4 regions of the Macrococcus epidermidis genome follow, and region 1 is predicted to be linked to each of the others. Evidence: predicted binding sites of a transcription regulator. Region 1 holds the regulator's gene; each other region holds the start of a gene.
The links. Region 1 encodes Rex, which represses fermentation and respiration genes when NADH is low (regulators of the CRP and FNR family bind a similar motif). Its sites were predicted from a motif close to TTGTGAAATATTTCACAA; they were not measured.
Positions count from the first base shown of each region.

Region 2: the regulator Rex is predicted to act here: its motif matches at 2,333-2,350, upstream of pflB (formate C-acetyltransferase).
Region 3: the regulator Rex is predicted to act here: its motif matches at 2,539-2,556, upstream of KFV12_RS05790 (formate/nitrite transporter family protein).
Region 4: the regulator Rex is predicted to act here: its motif matches at 3,165-3,182, upstream of KFV12_RS01360 (nitrate reductase subunit alpha).

Region 1 is NZ_CP073819.1:2,134,623-2,140,124, reverse strand. It holds gene rimI (ribosomal protein S18-alanine N-acetyltransferase) at 1-344, shown strand, start outside; gene tsaD (tRNA (adenosine(37)-N6)-threonylcarbamoyltransferase complex transferase subunit TsaD) at 341-1,342, shown strand; gene KFV12_RS11430 (ABC-F family ATP-binding cassette domain-containing protein) at 1,781-3,697, opposite strand; gene KFV12_RS11425 (redox-sensing transcriptional repressor Rex) at 3,854-4,486, shown strand; gene tatA (twin-arginine translocase TatA/TatE family subunit) at 4,499-4,693, shown strand; gene tatC (twin-arginine translocase subunit TatC) at 4,755-5,502, shown strand, end outside.
Region 2 is NZ_CP073819.1:644,933-650,434, forward strand. It holds gene pflA (pyruvate formate-lyase-activating protein) at 1-18, opposite strand, end outside; gene pflB (formate C-acetyltransferase) at 60-2,309, opposite strand; gene KFV12_RS03515 (GNAT family N-acetyltransferase) at 2,573-3,025, shown strand; gene corA (magnesium/cobalt transporter CorA) at 3,018-3,965, shown strand; gene KFV12_RS03525 (cupin domain-containing protein) at 4,005-4,511, opposite strand; gene KFV12_RS03530 (DUF5068 domain-containing protein) at 4,658-5,502, shown strand, end outside.
Region 3 is NZ_CP073819.1:1,091,780-1,097,281, reverse strand. It holds gene KFV12_RS05805 (thiamine diphosphokinase) at 1-150, opposite strand, end outside; gene rpe (ribulose-phosphate 3-epimerase) at 152-799, opposite strand; gene rsgA (ribosome small subunit-dependent GTPase A) at 796-1,671, opposite strand; gene KFV12_RS05790 (formate/nitrite transporter family protein) at 1,686-2,525, opposite strand; gene KFV12_RS05785 (KUP/HAK/KT family potassium transporter) at 2,657-4,639, opposite strand; gene KFV12_RS05780 (hypothetical protein) at 4,731-5,054, opposite strand; gene KFV12_RS05775 (rhodanese-like domain-containing protein) at 5,145-5,453, shown strand; gene KFV12_RS05770 (cytochrome P450) at 5,495-5,502, opposite strand, start outside.
Region 4 is NZ_CP073819.1:250,305-255,806, forward strand. It holds gene KFV12_RS01335 (ABC transporter substrate-binding protein) at 1-799, shown strand, start outside; gene KFV12_RS01340 (biotin transporter BioY) at 922-1,473, shown strand; gene KFV12_RS01345 (hypothetical protein) at 1,604-1,945, shown strand; gene KFV12_RS01350 (hypothetical protein) at 1,920-2,207, shown strand; gene fdhD (formate dehydrogenase accessory sulfurtransferase FdhD) at 2,243-3,034, opposite strand; gene KFV12_RS01360 (nitrate reductase subunit alpha) at 3,226-5,502, shown strand, end outside.

The DNA of each region.
Region 1 (5,502 bases):
TTTATCATGAACTCGAAAAAAATGAGTTTGCGCATTATTTTACGATGTTGCAGGATAATAAAGTAATAGGATATCTCGGTATGTGGATAGTTATTGATCAGGCACAAATTACTACGGTTGCAATAGATGAAGCAATGCGTAGCAAAGGATATGGTAAGTTATTATTAGAGTATGTTATGAATTATGCACGTCTTACTTGTGAAATGATGAGTCTGGAAGTGAGAGAAGAGAACTTAACGGCTCGTCGTTTGTATGAATCATTCGGTTTTACATATGGTGGAGTTAGACGTGACTATTATGGTCCGAATCAGGATGCGAAAGTTATGTGGGTGAAATTAAAATGAGCGATGTAACAATATTAGCAATAGAAACAAGTTGTGATGAAACTGCAGTGAGTATTGTAAGAAATGGATATGAGGTGCTGAGCAACGTCGTTAACAGTCAAATAGAATCTCATAAACGATTTGGTGGCGTTGTACCAGAAGTAGCAAGCAGACATCATGTAGAAAATATTACAATCGTTATTGAAGAAGCAATTGATGAAGCGAATCTTAGTTGGAATGACATTGATGCCGTTGCAGTGACAGAAGGACCAGGTCTAATCGGTGCATTGCTTGTAGGCATCAACGCAGCAAAAGCATTAGCGCTAGCGCATAACAAACCGTTAATACCTGTACATCATATCGCAGGGCATGTTTATGCAAATCATATTGAAGCGCGATTAACTTTTCCGTTATTAGCTTTAGTAGTGTCAGGAGGTCATACAGAACTGGTTGTTATGAAAGACCATATGGACTTTGAAATGATTGGACAGACACGTGATGATGCTGTCGGTGAAGCGTACGACAAAGTAGCAAGAACTATTAATCTACCTTATCCGGGAGGACCTCATGTTGATAGATTAGCCGCTATAGGTGAAGATACTTTAAAATTACCACGCCCAATATTAGAAGGCTATGATTTTAGTTTCAGCGGTTTAAAAAGTGCCGTAATTAATACATTGCATAATAAGAATCAAAAAGGTGAAAGCTATAAAGCAGAAGATGTGGCAGCAAGCTTTCAGGCGAGTGTCATTGATGTGTTATCAGAGAAAACATTTAATGCATTAGCTGAATATAATATTAAACAATTACTGATTTGTGGTGGTGTAGCGGCAAATAAAGGATTACGTGAACGTATGACGCAGCTATGTGCAGAAAAGAATATTAAATTGATGATACCTCGCTTTGAATTATGTACAGATAACGCAGCGATGATTGGTGCAGCAGCATATTATCAGTATATTAAATCTGAGTTTGCTGGAATGAATTTAAATGGAAGATCAAATATTGAATTAAAATAAAGGACAAAGTGAAAACTTTGTCCTCTTTTTAATGCATTATAGCGACGCAACCATTTAATAGTACAGTTAAAATGATTGAAAGAATAACCGATAGAATAATACTTCCTAAACAGCTACGTGGAAAACGATACATATATATACCCCTTAAAATATGATGCTGATTGAATAAAATTTCTACAATATATATACCACTTACATATAAAATTAAGCATTTATTTTTATCAATTTGTCTGTATTTTATCCACGCGAACACATGTACTTGTACACAAGTTGTGCACAAAATGTGTATAACTTAATGTCAATAGGGAGTATTACACAAAATTAATCATAATATGATACTCTTTTTCTGTGGATAACTAGGATAACTCTGTGGATTAGTGTAATAAAAGGATTTTTATTGTGTATAACTTTGTGTACAAAAATAACCGGCTATGCCGGTTATTTTTCTAATGCCAATTCTAATTCTGTCCACTGTTCGACTTTTTGTTCGAGTGTTTGATTTAATGTAATAAGTTCTTCATTTAAAGCATGAGATTTTTCATGGTCGTTAAATACTTCTGGTTGCGTAAGTCGTTCCTCTATACTACTAATTTGACTTTCCAGGTGCTGAATATCTTTTTCTGTACTTTCTAATTGACGTTCTAGTTTACGTCTTTCTTTTTGGTTCGCTTTAAAGTCATCGTTAGTCGTTTCTTTAGTAATTTGCTTTGACTCCTGTTCGATTAAGCTTTCATGCGCTAATCGTTCTTCTTCTTTTTCGATAAAATATGAATAGTCGCCGAGGAATAGCTTTCCACCCTTATCTGTCATCTGGAATATCTTTGTCGCTATTTTATTGATGAAATAACGATCATGGCTGACAAATAACAAGGTTCCCGGATAATGGATAAGTGCATCCTCCAGCACTTCTTTTGCATCGATATCGAGGTGGTTAGTCGGCTCATCAAGAATTAACACATTGTTTTCTTCAAGACTAAGTTTAGCAAGTTGTAATCTCGCTTTTTCTCCACCTGATAAGTCATTGATAATCTTTTTAACATCATCCTGAACGAATAGAAAGCGTCCCAGTACAGTACGAATATCTTTTTCAGGCATCGTTGGATAGTACTGCCATAATTCTTCTAGTACAGTATTATTTGAAGAAAATTCTGCTTGCTTTTGATCGTAATATCCGATTGAAAGATTAGCACCATACTTAATGTCACCGTGTAGTGCAGTTAACTGTTTGGCGATGGTTTTAATAAGCGTTGTTTTACCGATACCGTTTGGCCCAATAAATGCGACAGCATCCTGTTTTTTTATATCTAAGTTTAAATGTTCAGCAAGTGGCGTATCATAGCCGATAGCAAGGTCATCGATACGTAATACGTCATTTCCTGTTTCTTTCTGAATATTAAATCTTAAATTCATAGAATGATCGTCTTGTTTCGGAATATCAATCTTTGTCATCTTCTCAAGTACTTTACGACGTGATTTCGCCATACCACTCGTTGACGCACGTGTAATATTTTTTTGGACAAAGGTTTCCAAACGTTTAATCTCGGCCTGTTGTCGCTCATACTGTGCCTGCATCTTTTCGTAAAATTGATTACGTTGTTCAATGAATTTTGAATAGTTACCTATATATTTCTGAACTTGTCCTAATGCAACATCGTATACTGTATTAACAACTTTATCTAAAAAGTAACGGTCGTGTGAAATAATTACGATGGCACCATCATACGTCGTTAAATAATTTTCGAGCCAGGCAGTTGTATCCATGTCGAGATGGTTAGTAGGCTCATCGAGAAGTAGTAAGTCAGGATTATGAAGTAGCATTTCAGCAAGAGCAAGACGTGTCTTTTGTCCACCTGAAAATGTATCGATTTTCTGGTCAAAGTCTTCAGGTTTGAAGTTGAGACCTGTGAGCACTGTCTTTATTTTTGTTTCATAAAGATAGCCATCCTGAGCTTCAAATTGTTGCTGTAATTTCTCATAACTCGTTAATTTTTCCTGATATGCATCCGTGTGTGCATTATGACTTTCTTCGCTTAAATACAAAGCGATTTTGTCTAATTCCTGCTGCATTTTTTCCAGATGAAGGAACGGCTTTTTCATCGCTTCGTAGACGGTTCCTTCTGCATTCAAAGTCATTTGCTGAGTAAGATAGCCTAGTCTGATATTTTTAGCCATTGAAAGATTACCAGTATCGTAATCTTCAGTACCAGCTAGAATCTTCATTAAAGTGGTTTTACCAGCACCATTTCTTCCGACAATAGCGATACGGTCGTTAGATTTAACTTCGAATTTCACATTCGAAAATATATTTTCACCTGAGTAGGATTTAGTTAAATTGCTTGCTTGTAATAATATCAAGTTATTTCACCTCACTTTCATTGTACATGAAGGACGATGAGGTGGGAATGTTTTAATCAGTTTTGTGAAATTTCACATAGTCAATTAATATGTTAAGTGTTATAATCAAAAGTGATGTGAAATCTATCACAAATTTACTTGAAACAGGTGAGTAGGATGTCAAAGGACGAAATAAAGATTCCTAAAGCCACACTAAAGAGACTTCCTTTATATTATCGTTTTGTGAATACGTTATATAATTCAAATGTGGAAAGAGTCAGTAGTAAGGAGCTAAGTGAAGGCTTACAAATTGATTCGGCAACAATACGAAGAGATTTTTCTTATTTTGGTGAGCTAGGAAAAAAAGGATATGGCTACAACGTTAACTTTTTATTAAACTTTTTTAAGACAACTTTGCAGCAGGACATGATTACAAAAGTTGCAATTATCGGAGTAGGGAATCTGGGAACTGCACTTGTTAATTATAATTTCTCGATCAATGATCGCATGAAGATTACAGCAGCCTTTGATACAAGCTCAACTTCTATCGGAAAGACGATTGGGAAGATTACTGTCGAAGATATGAAGGATTTCGAAAAAATTGTTGAAGAGACAGGCATTCAAGTTGTAATATTAACAGTACCAGGTGCGGTTGCACAAGACGTGGCAAATAGAGTGACAAAAGCACAAATAAAAGGTATATTAAACTTTACACCAGAACGTTTAACAGTACCAAATGGGGTGCACGTGCATCACATCGATTTAGGTGTTGAATTACAGTCGCTAATATTCTTTATGAAAAATCATTAGGGGGTAAAATAGATGTTATTTGTAAATACAGTTGGTATGATATCACCTGCAATTGCTATTTTCTTAGGGATTATCGCGTTAATTATTTTCGGACCTAAGAAATTACCAGAATTCGGTCGTGCGATGGGTACATCTTTAAAAGAATTTAAAGATGCAACAGATGGTATTATGAAAGATCATGACAAAGATAATAAAGACGTAAAATAATTTAGAAATTCAAAACGGCGACAGTGTTTGCCGTTTTTTTATGAGGAGGTCCATTCCTTTGATGAATAAAGATGATTTAACCGTTGTTGAGCATTTGGATGAATTGCGTAAACGCATTATGGTCGTGCTCTATTGTTTAGTAGCTGGGACGGCAGTAGGATTTTACTTTGGTAAACCTGTTACTAAATTCTTAACAAAAGATGATGTTCCTAAAGGTATTGAGTTGCATTATTTTAAAGTTAGTGATCCGTTAACGATTTATATTACAGTGATTATGATTATTGCATTGATCATTATATCTCCAGTCATTTTATATCAGTTATGGGCATTTATCTCTCCGGGATTACATCCAAAAGAACGCCGTGCAACATTATCATACATTCCAATCAGTTTAATTTTATTTCTAGCAGGACTTAGTTTTAGTTATTTTTATGTATTTCCTTATTTGATTCAGTTCACGATTGGACTTGCGAGTGAGATGGGTGTTAATCAGATGATCGGTGTTAGGGAGTATTTCAATGAAATGCTGAGATTTACGATTCCATTCGGATTCTTGTTCCAGTTACCGATACTGTTGTTGTTTTTAACAAGACTTGGTATTGTAACACCGATGTTCTTAAAGAAAAATCGAAAATACGCGTATTTTGCTTTATTTGTGATTACTGCATTAATTTCACCGCCGGATTTAATTTCATATTTGATGTTCTCATTTCCAATGTTGTTATTATACGAAGTGAGCATACAAATCAGTAAGATTGGATATCGTCAATTTTTAAAAGGTGAACAACGTTTAATTGAAGAAGAACTAA
Region 2 (5,502 bases), 990 kb from region 1:
AATATGTCCTTTAATCATTTAAATCCCCGTCCTTTAACTACTTAGTGCTTTGTTATATTCTACATTTTTTCGTGGAATGTTCTTGAAATTACGTCTAATTGTTGTTCTCTTGTTAATTTAATAAAGTTTACAGCATATCCTGATACACGGATTGTAAGTTGAGGGTATTCTTCTGGATGTTCCATCGCATCAAGTAAAGTTTCTCTGTTAAATACGTTAATGTTTAAGTGATGACCATGTTGCATCGCATATCCATCAAGTACACCAACTAAGTTTTGTTGCTGAGCATCATCTTCTTTACCTAAAGACTTAGGAACGATAGAGAATGTGTTAGAAATACCATCTTTACAGCAGTCATATGGTAATTTTGCAACTGATGATAATGAAGCTAAAGCTCCATTTTTATCTCTGCCGTGCATTGGGTTAGCACCTGGTGCAAATGGTTCTCCTTCTTTACGACCGTCAGGTGTATTACCTGTTTTCTTACCATAAACTACGTTTGAAGTGATAGTAAGTACAGACATTGTATGCTCTGAATCACGATAAGTTTTGTGTTTACGTAATTTGCCCATAAATGATTCTACTAATTGTACAGCGATATCATCGACACGTGCATCATTGTTACCGTATTGAGGGAATTCTCCTTCAGTTTCAAAGTCTACAACTAATCCTTCTTCGTTACGGATTGTTTTAACTTTAGCGTATTTGATTGCTGATAATGAATCGGCTGCAACTGATAGCCCTGCAATACCTGTAGCCATTGTACGAATAATTTCAGTGTCATGTAAAGCCATTTCAATTCTTTCATAGCTATATTTATCATGCATGTAATGGATCACGTTTAATGAGTTGATATAAACACCAGCTAACCATTCCATCATTTGATCAAATTGTTTGTACACTTTATCGTAATCTAAAATTTCATCAGTAATAGGAGCGAAGTTTGGTCCAACTTGAGCGCCACTTACTTCGTCAACCCCACCGTTGATTGCATATAATAATGTTTTTGCTAAGTTGGCACGCGCACCGAAGAATTGCATTTGTTTACCAATCTTCATTGCAGATACACAACAAGCAATTCCATAGTCGTCGCCATAGCTTTCACGCATTAAATCATCATTTTCATATTGAATTGAGCTTGTTTTAATACTCATTTTTGCACAGTATTTTTTGAAGTTTTCAGGTAAGCGTGTAGACCATAATACAGTTAAGTTTGGTTCTGGTGCTGGACCTAAGTTATCTAATGAATGTAAGAAACGGAAAGAGTTTTTAGTAACTAAAGGACGGCCGTCAATACCGACACCAGCGATTGATTCAGTTACCCAAGTAGGGTCTCCAGAGAATAATGCGTTGTAATCTGGTGTACGTGCAAATTTAACTAAACGTAATTTCATAATGAAGTGGTCGATGATTTCCTGTACTTCGATTTCTGAAATTGTACCAGCTTTTAAATCGCGTTCTGCATAAATATCTAAGAATGTAGATACACGACCTAAACTCATTGCAGCACCGTTTTGTTCTTTAATTGCTGCTAAGTATGCTAAGTAAGTCCATTGAACAGCTTCTTTAAAGTTTTCTGCTGGACGAGAAATATCAAATCCATAAATATTACCTAATTCTTTTAATTCATTTAATGCACGATATTGTTCAGAAACTTCTTCACGTAAACGAATAATGTCTTCTGACATTACTGATGATAAGTTATTGAAGTCTTTTTGTTTTTCATTCATTAAGAAATCGACACCATATAATGCAACACGGCGGTAGTCACCGATAATACGTCCACGTCCGTAAGCATCTGGAAGACCTGTAATGACACCAGCTTTACGACAAGCTAACATTTCTTTAGAGTAAGCATCGAATACACCAGCATTGTGTGTTTTACGGTAATCTGTAAATATTTTTTCAGTTTCTTTATCTAATTCATAGCCATATGCTTCACAAGCAGCTTTTGCCATACGAATACCACCAAATGGTTGCATAGAGCGTTTGAAAGGTTTTTCAGTTTGAACACCGACAATTGTTTCAAGATCTTTATTTAAATAACCTGCGTCATGCGATGTAATCGTAGATGGTATTTTTGTATCCATATCCCACATACCACCACGTTCACGTTCTTCTTTTGTTAATTGCATAACTTGATCCCATAATGTCTTCGTTGCTTCAGTTGGCCCTGCTAAAAACTCATCTTTACCGTCATATAAAGTGTAGTTTAATTGGATAAATTCACGAACGTCGATTCTTTTGTTCCATTTACCAGTTTTAAAACCTTCCCAAGCATGTGTTTTTTTAGTTTCTTCTTTAAACATATTAATCCCTCCAAATTTTCATTATGTTAATTACTTCACAATACTATTATAACAACTTTCGTGAAAATAATCACATTTATTTTGAAAACGGTTAATTTTTTTAGAAACATTGATTTAAAGCTTTTTATCTGTAATGGTACACACTAGTTTTTTGAATTTTGTATATATAACAGCTAAGAGTTAGAGCTTTAGATTGCAATAACATTCAAGTTTAGTGTGGAGTTATCAAACATATCCATGTACAATAAAAAAGGTGAAATAACATGAGAAAATTATCGTTAACTGAAACAAATAAGATAAAAGAAATTGCAGCATTACATGAAAATATCCCATTAGCTTACGATTCATCATATAAGGTAACACCTTTGGATATTGATTTGCGATATGAATCAATTCAATTACTGATGAAGCATAAGCATGATCAGATTACAGTCATAGAACACAACAACAAAATCTGTGCATATATTTGGTATGCAATAGATGGTGCAATACATATTAAATCAACATTTGTTTATCCGAAATATCGTAATCAAGGATACGCGATACAACTTAAGTACTATGTTGAAACAATCGCAAAAGAACAACACATTGGTATTATTTACAGTGACGTTGACCCTAAAAATTTTGCGATGAGACAATTAAATGAGAGATTAGGCTATCAATTTAAAGAGCATAGTAATCGAATGATAAAAATAATAGAGGTGCAAAATGATTAGAACGCTTTATATTGATGAAATGAATACGTTGCATGTTTGTGATTCACCCTATGATATAGAAGTAACGCCGAAATGGCTGTGGGTGGATATGAGTGAACCTACAAAAGAAGAGAATCTACTACTGAGTCAGTTTTTTCACTTTCATCCATTATCTATTGAAGACGCAACGACGGTTAAGCAACGTCCGAAATATAAAGAATATGATGATTATTTATTTTTCGTCTTTCATGCAATTGACTTGCGTACGATGAAACCTGAAGAAATTGATATCTTTATCAATTCAACCCTTATTGTGACCTATCATAAAGAGGCTTCTGAAGAGGTCGATAAAGTCTGGCATTCAATGCTGAACAAAAAGCCGAATGAAAAGGTTACGACAAATGAAGTGATGTATAAAACGCTTGACGCCATCGTCGATAACTATTTCCCGTTCGTATATGACTTAGAAGACAAAGTATTCTCGTTTGAAGATAGACATTCAGTAGATATCTCAACCGAGAATCTAATAGATGAGACGTTTGATTTGAGAGAAGATCTTTTATTGATTAGACGTACAGTATTGCCGATGCGCGACTTAGTATATCGACTATTAGAAGGCAGAGTATTGGCATTAAGTAAGAAACAGAAAATATTTCTGCATCATATTAATGACCATTTAATTAAGCAGGTAGAGATGATTGAATCTTCCCGTGAGATGACAGCGGATATTCGTGATAATTATATTTCGCTGAACTCTTTTAGAATGAATAATATCATGAAAATTTTAACAATATATTCAGTAATCTTTATGCCACTGACTTTAATTGCAGGTATTTACGGGATGAACTTTGATGTCATGCCTGAATTGCACTGGAAATACGGATATTTGGCAGTATGGATTGTGATGATTGCTATTACGGTTGGAATGATAGGCTATTTCCGAATAAAGAAGTGGTTTTAATATAAAAGGAGCAGAATTAAATTTCTGCTCCTTTTATCATTATTTCACGTAAGTACTACAATGATAAATATTGTGCCATTCTTTAAACATTACACCTTTGTCACCTTCGATAGGGTCATGTTCTGGTAACATTACACTATTTATCGTGCTGTTAATTGTTTGGATGTCTTCATAACTTGTTAACGATTCAACATCAATATCTGTTGGGTATGCACCGACAACTTTAAAATCCTCACTTGCTGCGATACGTTTATGACCATAGCCTGCAGGGAGTAATAATGCATCACCTTGTTTTACTTTTAACTGACTTCCTGATTCACCACCAATCATCAAAGTTGCTTCACCTGAAGCGATACCAAGCACTTCATGTGTATTAGGATGAAAATGATGATAGTCAAATACACCATTTGTCCATATATCTGTCCATTGATTATTTTTAAATATTTCAGTAAAATCTCCTTCAACATTCTGATAGACGATAACTGGAAGAATCATGTGATTCGGTGTGCTTTTTGATACAGGGCTATGAATAATTTTATATTTCATAAATATTCCTCCTCGTATTGATATATTCTTATTGTTCGTTATTTCTTTTTATAAAGCAAAAGATAAGATTTTAACCAAATGTTAATTCCATACGAAATTTATATTCTATGTTAAAATAAAGACAGAATGATGAAGGTGGGATTAACTTGAAAAACTTTGCGTACTTAGCAATTTCAGGTGCTTTATTTTTAACGGGCTGTAGTAATGATGATACAACAGCAATTAAAAAAGATATTGAATCATTAAAGCAGCAAAAAGATAAATCAGAAAAAGAATATAAATCGTTACAGGAAGATAATAAATCGATTGATAAAGAAATTAAAGAAAAGCAGTCTGAAATAGATACGCTGAAAAAAGAAAAAGAAGCTGAAATAAAAGCACAGATTAAGCGTGAAGAAGCTGCGAAGAAAAAGCAGGAGGCTATCGATAGACGCAATCGATTAATCGCAAAACAAAAAGCTGAACAGGAAGCTAAAGTGCGTGCACAAAAAGAAAAGAAAATAGCACAGGCAAGAAATAAAGCAACCATGCCCAATACAATTGCAGCAAGTACAAATGGTAAAATTCAAACGATTAAATCGATTCGTAACGTCGGTCTGGATTTTAATGATGCCGGCATGAAGACATCAATTAACCGTATACAAATATTTAAAGTAACAGATATGCCTAAAGATCAGGTCGTTCTATTTGATGGTGAGACAGAAGGTTATGTACTAATCTATGAAGTAACTGCAGAGAATACTTTAGATAAGCCGTTATATTATAATAATATCGGTGTCCTGGATTTAGGAGATAAGAAAATATTTTCTGAGAACGCTTCTTTCATACCACCAGAATTACAGGAAAGTTCAATGAAGAAAAGTAAAAATAACTATACTGAATATGCGCCAAAGGAAAAAACGATAAGCTATAAATCAATCGCAATTAATAAGGAAGATTATAAAAAAGTTGAAACTGGTAAAGCGCTTCTGTTTATTAAAGGTGGCGTATC
Region 3 (5,502 bases), 1.0 Mb from region 1:
ATCAAAATCACCAAATGCTGCTATAGGTCGAATACCTGCATCAACAAGCATTATTGTCCCGTAATCAATACCAATCCAATCTTCATTATGATATTTTTCTAAAAGGGAATTTGATACCCCTAAATGTGTACAAAGTATATGTAAGTCCATATTACTCACCTCTCAATACACTTGTTGGTATTGATAAATCTTTATGCTTAAAGAAGTATGATCCTGCTACTAATACATCAGCACCCGCTTCAATACAAGTTTTAGCAGTATCTTTGTTTACCCCACCATCAACTTCGATTTCAAAATTAAGATGATGTTTTTCTTTATAATCTTTTAAAAATTTAATTTTCTCAATACCATTTTCGATAAATTGCTGACCACCAAAGCCAGGATTGACTGTCATGACAAGCACAAGGTCAACATCCTTAAGCAGAGGTACAACGGAATCAATAGGTGTACCTGGATTTAGGGTAACACCAGCTTTCTTCCCTGTAGCATGAATCATTTGAACTGCCCTATGAATATGATTTGTTGCTTCAACATGTATGGTAATAATATCACTACCCGCTTCAGCAAAGGTTTGAATGTATCGCTCAGGATCCTGGACCATTAAATGTGTATCAATCGTTAAATCAGTAACTTGTCTAATTTGATTTAAGATTGGAAAAGCAAAAGAAATATTTGGAACGAAATTGCCATCCATCACATCAAAATGTATATAGTCTACTCCTGCTTCTTCCAGACGCTTAATTTCCTGCTGTAAATTTAAAAAATTACAAGATAGTAAACTTGGTGCTACTTTCATCAGTATCTCACCTTTCTCGTGTCTATTTCATTTAACATTTGCTGATAATGTAAATATCTAGATTCTAGAATTTCTCCATTTTCAACACCTGCTTTAATTGCACAACCTGGTTCATTGATATGCATACATTCTCTGAATTTACATTCATTGGCACGTTCAGCGAATTCAATAAAACAATATTTTAATGTATTTCTATCAAGATTATCTAAATTTAATGAACTAAAGCCCGGTGTATCTGCGATATAGCCATGATCTAATGGAATCAATTCAACATGTCTTGTCGTATGTTTCCCACGATTAAGCGCATTACTAATAACACCAGTATTCAAATTCGCATCTGGTATTAAAGCATTGATAAACGATGATTTACCTACACCAGATTGTCCAGCAAGCACAGTGATGCCTTTTATTAAATCATTAAAGTTTTGTTGTTCTAGATTTGAAACGAACATTACTTCATATCCAATACGTTCGTAATAATTTAACTGCGTCGTAATAAAACTAATCTCCTGTTCATTTAATAAATCTTTCTTTGTCACAAGAAGGACAGGTTCTACATCATAAGATTCAATAATCGTAATAAACTTATCTACTAAATTTAAACTGAATTCAGGTTCTTTTGCACTCATGACGATTATTACGCGATCTACATTTGCCACAGGCGGTCGCACCAGTGCATTTTTTCTTTCATGAATCTCAAGAATGTAACCATCGTTTTCGTTCTCTATTTGAAATGTCACGAAATCACCGACATATGGTGTTATACCTTTTTTTCTGAAATTTCCTCGTGCACGACATTGATAAATTGCGCTATCATCTTCACTTTTCACATAATAAAAACCGCTTAAAGCTTTAATAATTTGACCTTTAATAATATTCACCTCTTATATTAATGTCTTTTCGGAGCATTTAAATATGCATAGAATAAACCGATAAATAGTCCCCCACCAACATAATTACCCAGACCACTAAATAATAAATTTCTTAGCATAGGTAAGATGTTCTCCGGGTTGAATTGATAAAATAAAGAACAGATAAACATAACGCCATTAGCGATAACGTGTTCATATCCCATATATGCAAATATCGTCACACCGATAATCATGGCAACCATCTTTGGTAAAGCTTCTTTAAAATGCATCGTTACGATGATAGAAATATTGATAAAAAAGTTGGCTAATATTCCGCGAATAAAAATATCACCATTTGATAAATGAAGCTTCTTATCAACGATTATACGCATTAATCCAAGCATATCATTTGATACTACTGTACTAAATTTTAACAGACTAAACAACAATATACCACCTATCATATTACTAAGAAAACACAGGGTAAAAACAAGTAATGCACGACGAACTGTCACTGATTTATAGAAAATACCAACTGTAAAATACATAAAATTACTTGTTAGCAGTTCCGAATAGGTAAATATAATAAAAATTAGTGCAAAACTGAAAGTTATTCCACCGACAAGACTAGCCAGATCTGCACCAATGTATGGCGTAAAATCAATGCGCGTTTTCCAGGTGAATACTATCATTAATCCGATAATAAAACCTGCCATCATCGCTCTAAATATATATCTGATAAAAAAATCTTTTACGAGACTTTCTTTCGTTAAAACTGTGTCCTGTATCCCATCCATTAACTTTCTTCCGTAAAAAAACTTTTCGGTTTCCGGAAAGTTAAAGTTGTCTGCTTCAGTTGACTGAGTATTATTTTTCATATCCTATCTCCTTATGTGATTTATTTCACAAGATAATTTTAATGCATTCTCACTAAATATACAATAACTATTTTTCCAAGAAAAAAAGCAACAGGACAAATAAATGCCCTGTTGCTTTGATATGCTTATAATTAATCGATACGTTTCATCGGTATCGTTTTTGTCATCGGTGTAGTAAGCGGTATCGTTTCGTACATCACTTCATTGGATGGAAGTTCAAACCACTTCACTGGTGATGCAGTAAATCGTTTTATAGCAATCTTCCATTGAAGGATAAGACGCTCATACCATAACAGGTCACCATCCAGTAAAACTTCGTCCTTAAGTACTACAAATTTAAAGTCACTAATAATTCGCAAATTGTTAGTACCATACGGTCTGAACTGCTCTTTCATCTGTTTTGTTTTAACTAAAGTTCTGGCAATGTTCTTAACATAGTAATTGACGTTCTGGTGCATTCTAAATCCTAATATTAACTGAACTTTAAATATTGAGTCAGTATTAAAGTTTTCTATTCGATAATTAACCTGAAACGGTTCGTCACTAACTTTTACATTTACAAACCAATACACATCAGCACGTTTTGGACGTCCGTCTAATATAGACTTAATCACTTGTTTCTCTATCATACGATTCTCTTCATTCGTCGTTAAGTAAACCAGATTAGTCGCAAATTTCGGTACACTACGATCTTGTTTTAATGACTTCAGTTGTCCTAAATATTCATCGATCGCAACATCATGCGATTGTTTATCTTTTATCAAATAACCGTTATACCATACGATCATGATAAATATGATCAAGCAAGAAATAAGCACTGCCACATAACCACCATGCATAAATTTTGCCAGACTTGAGATAAAGAATGCGAATTCTAATATAAAGAAGAAGCCAATCGTTAAATATAATAACAATGTATTGACTTGTTTCGTTTTAAGATAATAAGAAAGTAAAATTGTTGTCATCATCATTGTGACAGTAATACTTAATCCATAAGCTGCTTCCATGTTGACACTCGTTTTAAAATAGAGGACAACAAGTATACATAAAAACCAGATAACTGCTGTCACAGTTGGAATATACATTTGACCTTTTACTGTCGAAGGATATTTAATATCCAGTTTAGGCATAAACTTTAAATGGATTGCTTCAGAAACTAAAGTGTATGCTCCAGTAATTAAAGATTGCGATGCAATGATTGCAGCAAATGTCGCCATTAATACACCATAAAGAATGAAAGACTCAGGCATAATCTGAAAAAATGGATTAATTTCTTCTAGATGCTTTGTATCTCCAATATGCTGAATTGTCCAGGCACCCTGTCCAAGATAGCTTAAAATCAACATTATTTTTACAAATGGCCATGTGTAGTAAATTGACTTTTTACCGACATGTCCCATATCTGAATAAAGTGCTTCTGCACCAGTCGCACATAAAAATACTGTCCCTAAAATTAATAATCCCATCTTATTGTCAGGACTAAATAATATTTTAATGCCAAGTAATGGATTAAAAGCTTCTAAAACAGATAAATCCTGCATAAGCTGAATCGTTCCGAATATACCCATCATCGAAAACCATAACAGCATCACCGGTCCAAAGATTTTACCGATACTTCCTGTACCAAATCGTTGAGCAAAAAATATAGCCGTAATAATCGCGATAACAATCATAATAATATTATTTTGATCAGATGCGAAACTATGATAAAAATAAGGAATTTCCTGTAGCCCTTCGATAGCTGATGTCACAGTAACTGCAGGTGTCAAAATACCGTCGGCGAGTAAAGCAGCACCACCGATGATTGCCGGAACAAGTAACCATTTCTTCTGCTTGCGTACGAGTGTATATAGACTAAATATACCACCCTCACCATGGTTATCCGCACGCATACAAATCATCACGTACTTTATTGTTGTCAGCATCGTGAGTGTCCATATAACAAGTGAAAGACATCCTAAAATATATTCTCTTGTTAAATTTGATAATCCTCCGTTAACAGATACTATTGCTTTCATTACATATAAAGGTGATGTTCCTATATCGCCATATACAATACCAAGAGCGATTAACAACATCCCTATATTCACTTTTTTATTCTGATTTATATGCATTATCGCACCTCTAATCATTTACTTATCGATTTCAACCGATTCTTGCATTTTATTCTTATTTAAAGCAAATTACAATAAAATTTTTTAACAATTATTGATTACCCAGTTTCTCGTTTTTACGATCAATATTTTTATATGATTTGCCAAGATTTTCTTTATATTCCGGCTTTAATTCCAAATCGTATTTTTTAAGTAATTCTCTTTCTACTTCCAGCTTTATTCGATCTATATGTGACTGACTCATACGACGATAGATCCTATAGTTGAAGAATAGTATCGATAACATCAAGATAACTAGACTAGAAAATCCGAATATCACCATCAATTGAAGCTGATCTATCATCGCTTGAAACTGATCCTGTTTTTCAATAATAAAATCTTCTAGATTTTTAAATGGTTTTGTAAAAAATATCATGAATAACCCCCCTTATATTTTTCTTATTGTTTTATAAATGCACTAAATATATGTATGATATTACTATAAATGAAGAATGGAGTGAAACAAATGACAAAAACAATCACATTAGACGCGATACAGGATGCAATCAATACTGGAACAGATGCAGTAATATTAGATGTAAGAGAATTAGATGAATTTGTAGCAGGTCATATTCCTCAAGCTACACATCTTCCACTATCTGAAATTGAAACACAATCAGTTGCTCTTGCTAAAGATGTTGAATATATTATTATTTGTAAAAAAGGTGGCCGTGCAATGAAAGCTGGTCAGTACTTAGAAGATAAAGGCTATAACGTTACAGTTGCAGAACAAGGTATGGATGACTGGACTGGCGAAGTAAAGATAGAAGATTAAAAATAACCGTGCTCAATCGAGCACGGTTTTTAAATACATTTCTATTTAG
Region 4 (5,502 bases), 600 kb from region 1:
TAAGACAATCAAGATTCCGAAAGAACCGAAACGAATCGTAGTAATGGGCGCAAGTTATGTCGGAAATCTATTAGATTTAGGTGTTAAACCAGTAGGTGCTGATCAATATGCATTCCAATCAGACATTTTAAAACCTAAATTAAAAGGTGTAGAAAAATTAAATGCGGGTGAAATCGAAAAAATTATTAAATTGAAACCAGACTTAATCTTAACGTTCGATACAGATAAGGACAATTCAAAATATGCTAAAATCGCACCAACAATTCCTTTTACTTATACTAAGCATGGCTATCTAGATGTACATGAATTATTAGGTAAAATTGTTGGTAAAGAAAAAGAAGCGAAAGCTTTTGTGAATCAATGGAAAGAAGAAACGAAAAAAGATGGTGAAGAGATTAAACAACATTTGGGTGAAGATAAAACATATTCAATCTTCCAATTCTTCCAAAAAGAAATATATGTATACGGAGATAACTGGGGTCGTGGTTCAGAAATTATTTACCAGGCGTTTGATTTAAACATGCAGGATAAAGTTACGAAAGACGTTAAACCTACTGGCTGGAAAAAAGTTTCTGCTGAAAGCTTAGGCGATTACGCAGGAGATATCGTACTTGTTTCTAGTGATACAGGAAAAATTTCAAATACAGTAACTGAGTCTAAAGTGTGGAAAAACATGGATGCTGTTAAAAATAATAAAGTCGTACAATATGATGCGGAAGATTTCTGGTTCAATGATCCAATTTCTTTAGAGCATCAAAGAAAAGTATTAAAAGAAGCATTATTAAAATTAGAAAAATAAATTATTTCAAGCTAGCTGAGACTAATGTCTCAGCTTTTTTTTAAGACGATTGTAAACTTATTATTTATTTAGGTTAACGCTATTGCTATAATAAGATTATTCTGTCAGAAAAGAGGAAGATTATGAAAACAAAAGATTTGGTCATTGTCGGCATGTTTACTGCATTAATTGCTGTGTTAGGTTTATTACCGCCAATAAGTATTCCAGGTATCCCAGTACCATTCACATTTCAGAATTTAGGTTTTATTTTAGCGGGTTGTTTACTGGGTAGTCGATTAGGAGGGTTATCTGTTCTTATCTTTACAATCTTAGTAGCTATTGGACTACCAGTTTTGTCAGGTGGACGTGGTGGTTTTGCTTTATTTTTTGGTCCGACTGGAGGTTATATTCTTTCATTCACACTCATTGCGTTTTTAATCGGATTATTTGTTGAACGTATGAAGTCTCCAAAAGTGTGGCAAGTGTTTCTGATTAATGCATTAATTGGTGCATTTTTATGTAATTTAATTGGTGGTACGTTTATGGCATTTAATTTAAAGCAGGATTTATTCACTGCGCTTAAATCAGTGATGTTATTTATCCCTGGTGATTGTATAAAAGCACTGATTGCAGCAATACTTGCGGTAAAATTACGTAATAACCCATCTATTCAAAAAAGTTTACGCATAAATTAATATGCGTAAACTTTTTTTCTTGTATAGAAAAGGAAATATTACATTATACATGTTAATATGATGATAATCATATACATATTTACGTTTTTCCTATGATTTAAGAAATATATATAAGAGAGTGGGAAATAAATTGGAAACGATAGCAATGCGATTTTCTCGTAAAGATGTGGAATTAATGAATGGAAAAGATTTTAGAGTACCTGATGTGTTATTGATAAAGCCATGGTATGTTTCAAGATTCCATCAGGAAAGAAAAAGTTGTCAGCATATTAAACAGTTGATTACACAAAACCAACTAGAAGTAGAAAAAACGTATGCTGTGAAAATTAAGCTGATAGATCAGAGAACGATTAAACATGTGGATCAATATACATACGAATTAAATTATTATTTTGATGATGTACTGAAAGCAACGGTGATATCAACTTATATAGAAGAGGTGTCTCATGCAGTTTCAAATCACATTGGATGAATTAAAACAATACCGAGATGCAGTTGCTGAAGTTTCGGATGATGCATTAATAGAAAAGAAAGTACCTGGCAATTTAGTGATGCATAAAGTAATAACATTACTCAATGTTCCTGAAGTGATTTCTAACCAGGCAACGTTCAAAAATGAGGTGTTTGTAGACGAACGACTATTCCTTGATCTATTTCAGGCAAACGACGTGATTGAATATAAAGTGACATATGGCAGGCAGCTAAAGTTAGCTGGTACGATTCAATTAAAATAAAGTAGAGGACTTAATGATTAAGTCCTCTACTTTATTTATTCAGTTATTATTCTTTCAGGATGGCTGTATACATTAAATGTATCATTTCGTACAAAACCTACAGCAGTAATATTTAAGTCTTCAGCAAGTCCTATTGCTAAATCGGTAGGTGCAGATTTACTTAATATTATACCGACCCCAATTTTAGAAGCTTTTATTAAAATTTCTGAAGATATTCTGCCAGAAAAGATGAGTATTTTATCTTTTATTGAGATGTTATTTAATATACAGTGCCCGTACAGTTTGTCGAGTGCATTATGGCGACCGATATCATTGCGGTGTAAGTAGAAATCTTGTCCATCACTGAGTGCAGCATTGTGCAGACCACCAGTCACTTTAAAATCTGTACTTTGACTTTGCATCGTATGCATCAAATGAAAGATTTCATCAGGTTTGATTGAACGTGTTGTCGTAGCAACTTTTGACGTTTTCATATCATTGACAAAATAAAACTGGCGACTTTTACCACAGCAAGAACTAATCATGCGTTTTGTAAATTGACTTTGTGTTGTATCCACTTCATGCGCTAATTCGATATGACATAATCCTTTAGAATCATCAAGATGAAAATTTTTTATGTCACTATGTTTTCTGATAACGCCTTCAGATGCTAGGAAACCCATCGTAAGTTCTCTTAAATACTTCGGTGTACATACAATTGTAGCGAATTCCTCTTTATTCACATATAACGTCAATGGAAATTCATTCGCAATTGAATCCTCAACATTTATAAATTTACCATCTATATATTTCATCATTTTTTTATGTTGATATACTTCATGACTCATTCAATCAACTCCTATATACATATTATATTACAGTACATTTTAAAATTATATGTTGTAATTGACTTGCTCCTACAATTGTTTGTTCTGGGGATTACCCTACATGCTTAGGGAAATCCCCAATAGTAATCATTTGTGAAACGTTTCATAATCTATGATAAGAGGGCAAAACTGCAATTAAAGGAGTGTTATGAATGGCAATTGGTACGGGATTACGTTTTTTTAAACCTACAGAAAGATTTAATGGCAATTGGTCAGTTTTAGAAGAGAAGAGTCGTGAATGGGAGAAAATGTATAGACAACGCTGGAGCCACGATAAGGTAGTACGTACGACACACGGGGTAAACTGTACAGGATCATGTTCATGGAAAGTGTTTGTGAAAAACGGCATTATCACTTGGGAAAATCAACAAATTGATTATCCTTCATGTGGACCTGATATGCCTGAATTTGAACCACGTGGTTGTCCGCGTGGCGCATCATTCTCATGGTACGAATATTCACCATTACGTATTAAGTTTCCATATGTACGTGGTGTATTATGGCGCCTTTGGCAACAAGCTTTACAAGAACACGGAGACCCTGTTCGTGCTTGGCAATCAATCGTTGAAGATCCAGAAAAAGCACGTAGCTATAAGCAGGCACGTGGTATGGGCGGACATGTCCGTGTCAATTGGAGAGAAGTGACGCAACTGATCGCATCTCAATTGATTTACACAATCAAGAAATATGGCCCAGACCGTATCGCAGGTTTTACGCCGATTCCAGCAATGAGTATGATCAGTTACGCAGCTGGGGCACGTTTCATCTCTTTACTTGGTGGAGAAATGTTATCATTCTACGATTGGTATGCTGATTTACCACCAGCATCACCACAAATTTGGGGTGAACAAACAGATGTACCTGAATCAAGTGACTGGTACAATGCAGGATATATTATTATGTGGGGTTCTAACGTACCATTAACGCGTACGCCAGATGCTCACTTTATGACTGAAGTTCGATACAAAGGGACGAAAGTGGTTTCTGTAGCACCAGACTATGCTGAAAACGTAAAATTCGCAGATAACTGGTTAGCACCAAACCCAGGTACAGATGCTGCTCTTGCACAAGCAATGACGCACGTTATTTTAGATGAGTTCTATGAACAAAGACAAGAACCGATGTTTATTAACTACGCAAAACAATACACAGATATGCCTTTCTTAATAATGTTAGATGAACATGAAGATACTTTAAAAGCAGGCCGTTTCTTACGTTCAAGTGATTTAGGTGACACAAGTGAACATAGCGAATGGAAACCTGTGGTGTTCGATGATATTTCCAAGCAAATCGTTGTACCGAATGGAACAATGGGACAACGTTGGGAAAAAGATGTGAAATGGAATATTAAATTAGAAACAGCAGATGGTACAAAAATTGATCCATCAATGACGATTAAAGATAATGAATATGAAGTTGTTGAAATTGTATTCCCGTTCTTTGATAACGCAGGCAACGGTACATTCAAACGTCCGATTGCTGCGAAGAAAGTAACATTAGCAAATGGAGAAATAAAATACGTTGCAACGATTTACGATTTAATGTTATCTCAATACGGTGTTAATCGATTCAATACGAATTTAGAAGCGAAAGGTTATGACGATGAAACTTCAATCTACACACCAGCATGGCAATTAAAAGTAGCAGGCGTTAAACCTTCAGTTGTGGTCCAAATTGCACGTGAATTTGCACAAAACGCAATTGATACTGGTGGCCGCTCGATGATTATCATGGGTGCAGGTATAAACCACTGGTTTAACTCAGATACGATTTACCGTTCAGTATTAAACTTAGTAACACTTTGTGCAACGCAAGGTGTAAACGGTGGAGGTTGGGCACATTATGTTGGTCAGGAAAAATGTCGTCCAATTGAAGGCTGGTCAACAATCGCATTCGCAAAAGACTGGTCAGCACCACCACGTCTACAAAATGCGACAAGTTGGTTCTACTTTGCGACAGACCAATGGAAATATGAAGAAGCGGGTGTAGATACTTTAACATCTCCATTAGCTGAAAACGTAAAATATACGCACCCAGCAGATTACAACGTATTAGCTGCACGTTTAGGATGGTTACCATCATATCCACAGTTCGATAAGAATAGTCTGTTATTCGGTGAAGATGCACGTGACGCTGGTAACTTCACGAATGAAGAAGTATTAAAACGTGCTGTTGAATCTGTAAAATCACGTGAAACAAAATTTGCAGTAGAAGATCCGGACGCGAAACAAAACCACCCGAAAACTTTATTCGTATGGCGTTCAAACTTAATTTCGAGTTCAGCGAAAGGGCAAGAGTACTTTATGAAGCATTTATTAGGTACGAAACACGGCTTACTTGCAGAACCAAATGAACGAGAGAAACCAGAAGAAATCACATGGAGAGAAGATACTGAAGGTAAATTAGATTTACTTGTAGCACTTGATTTC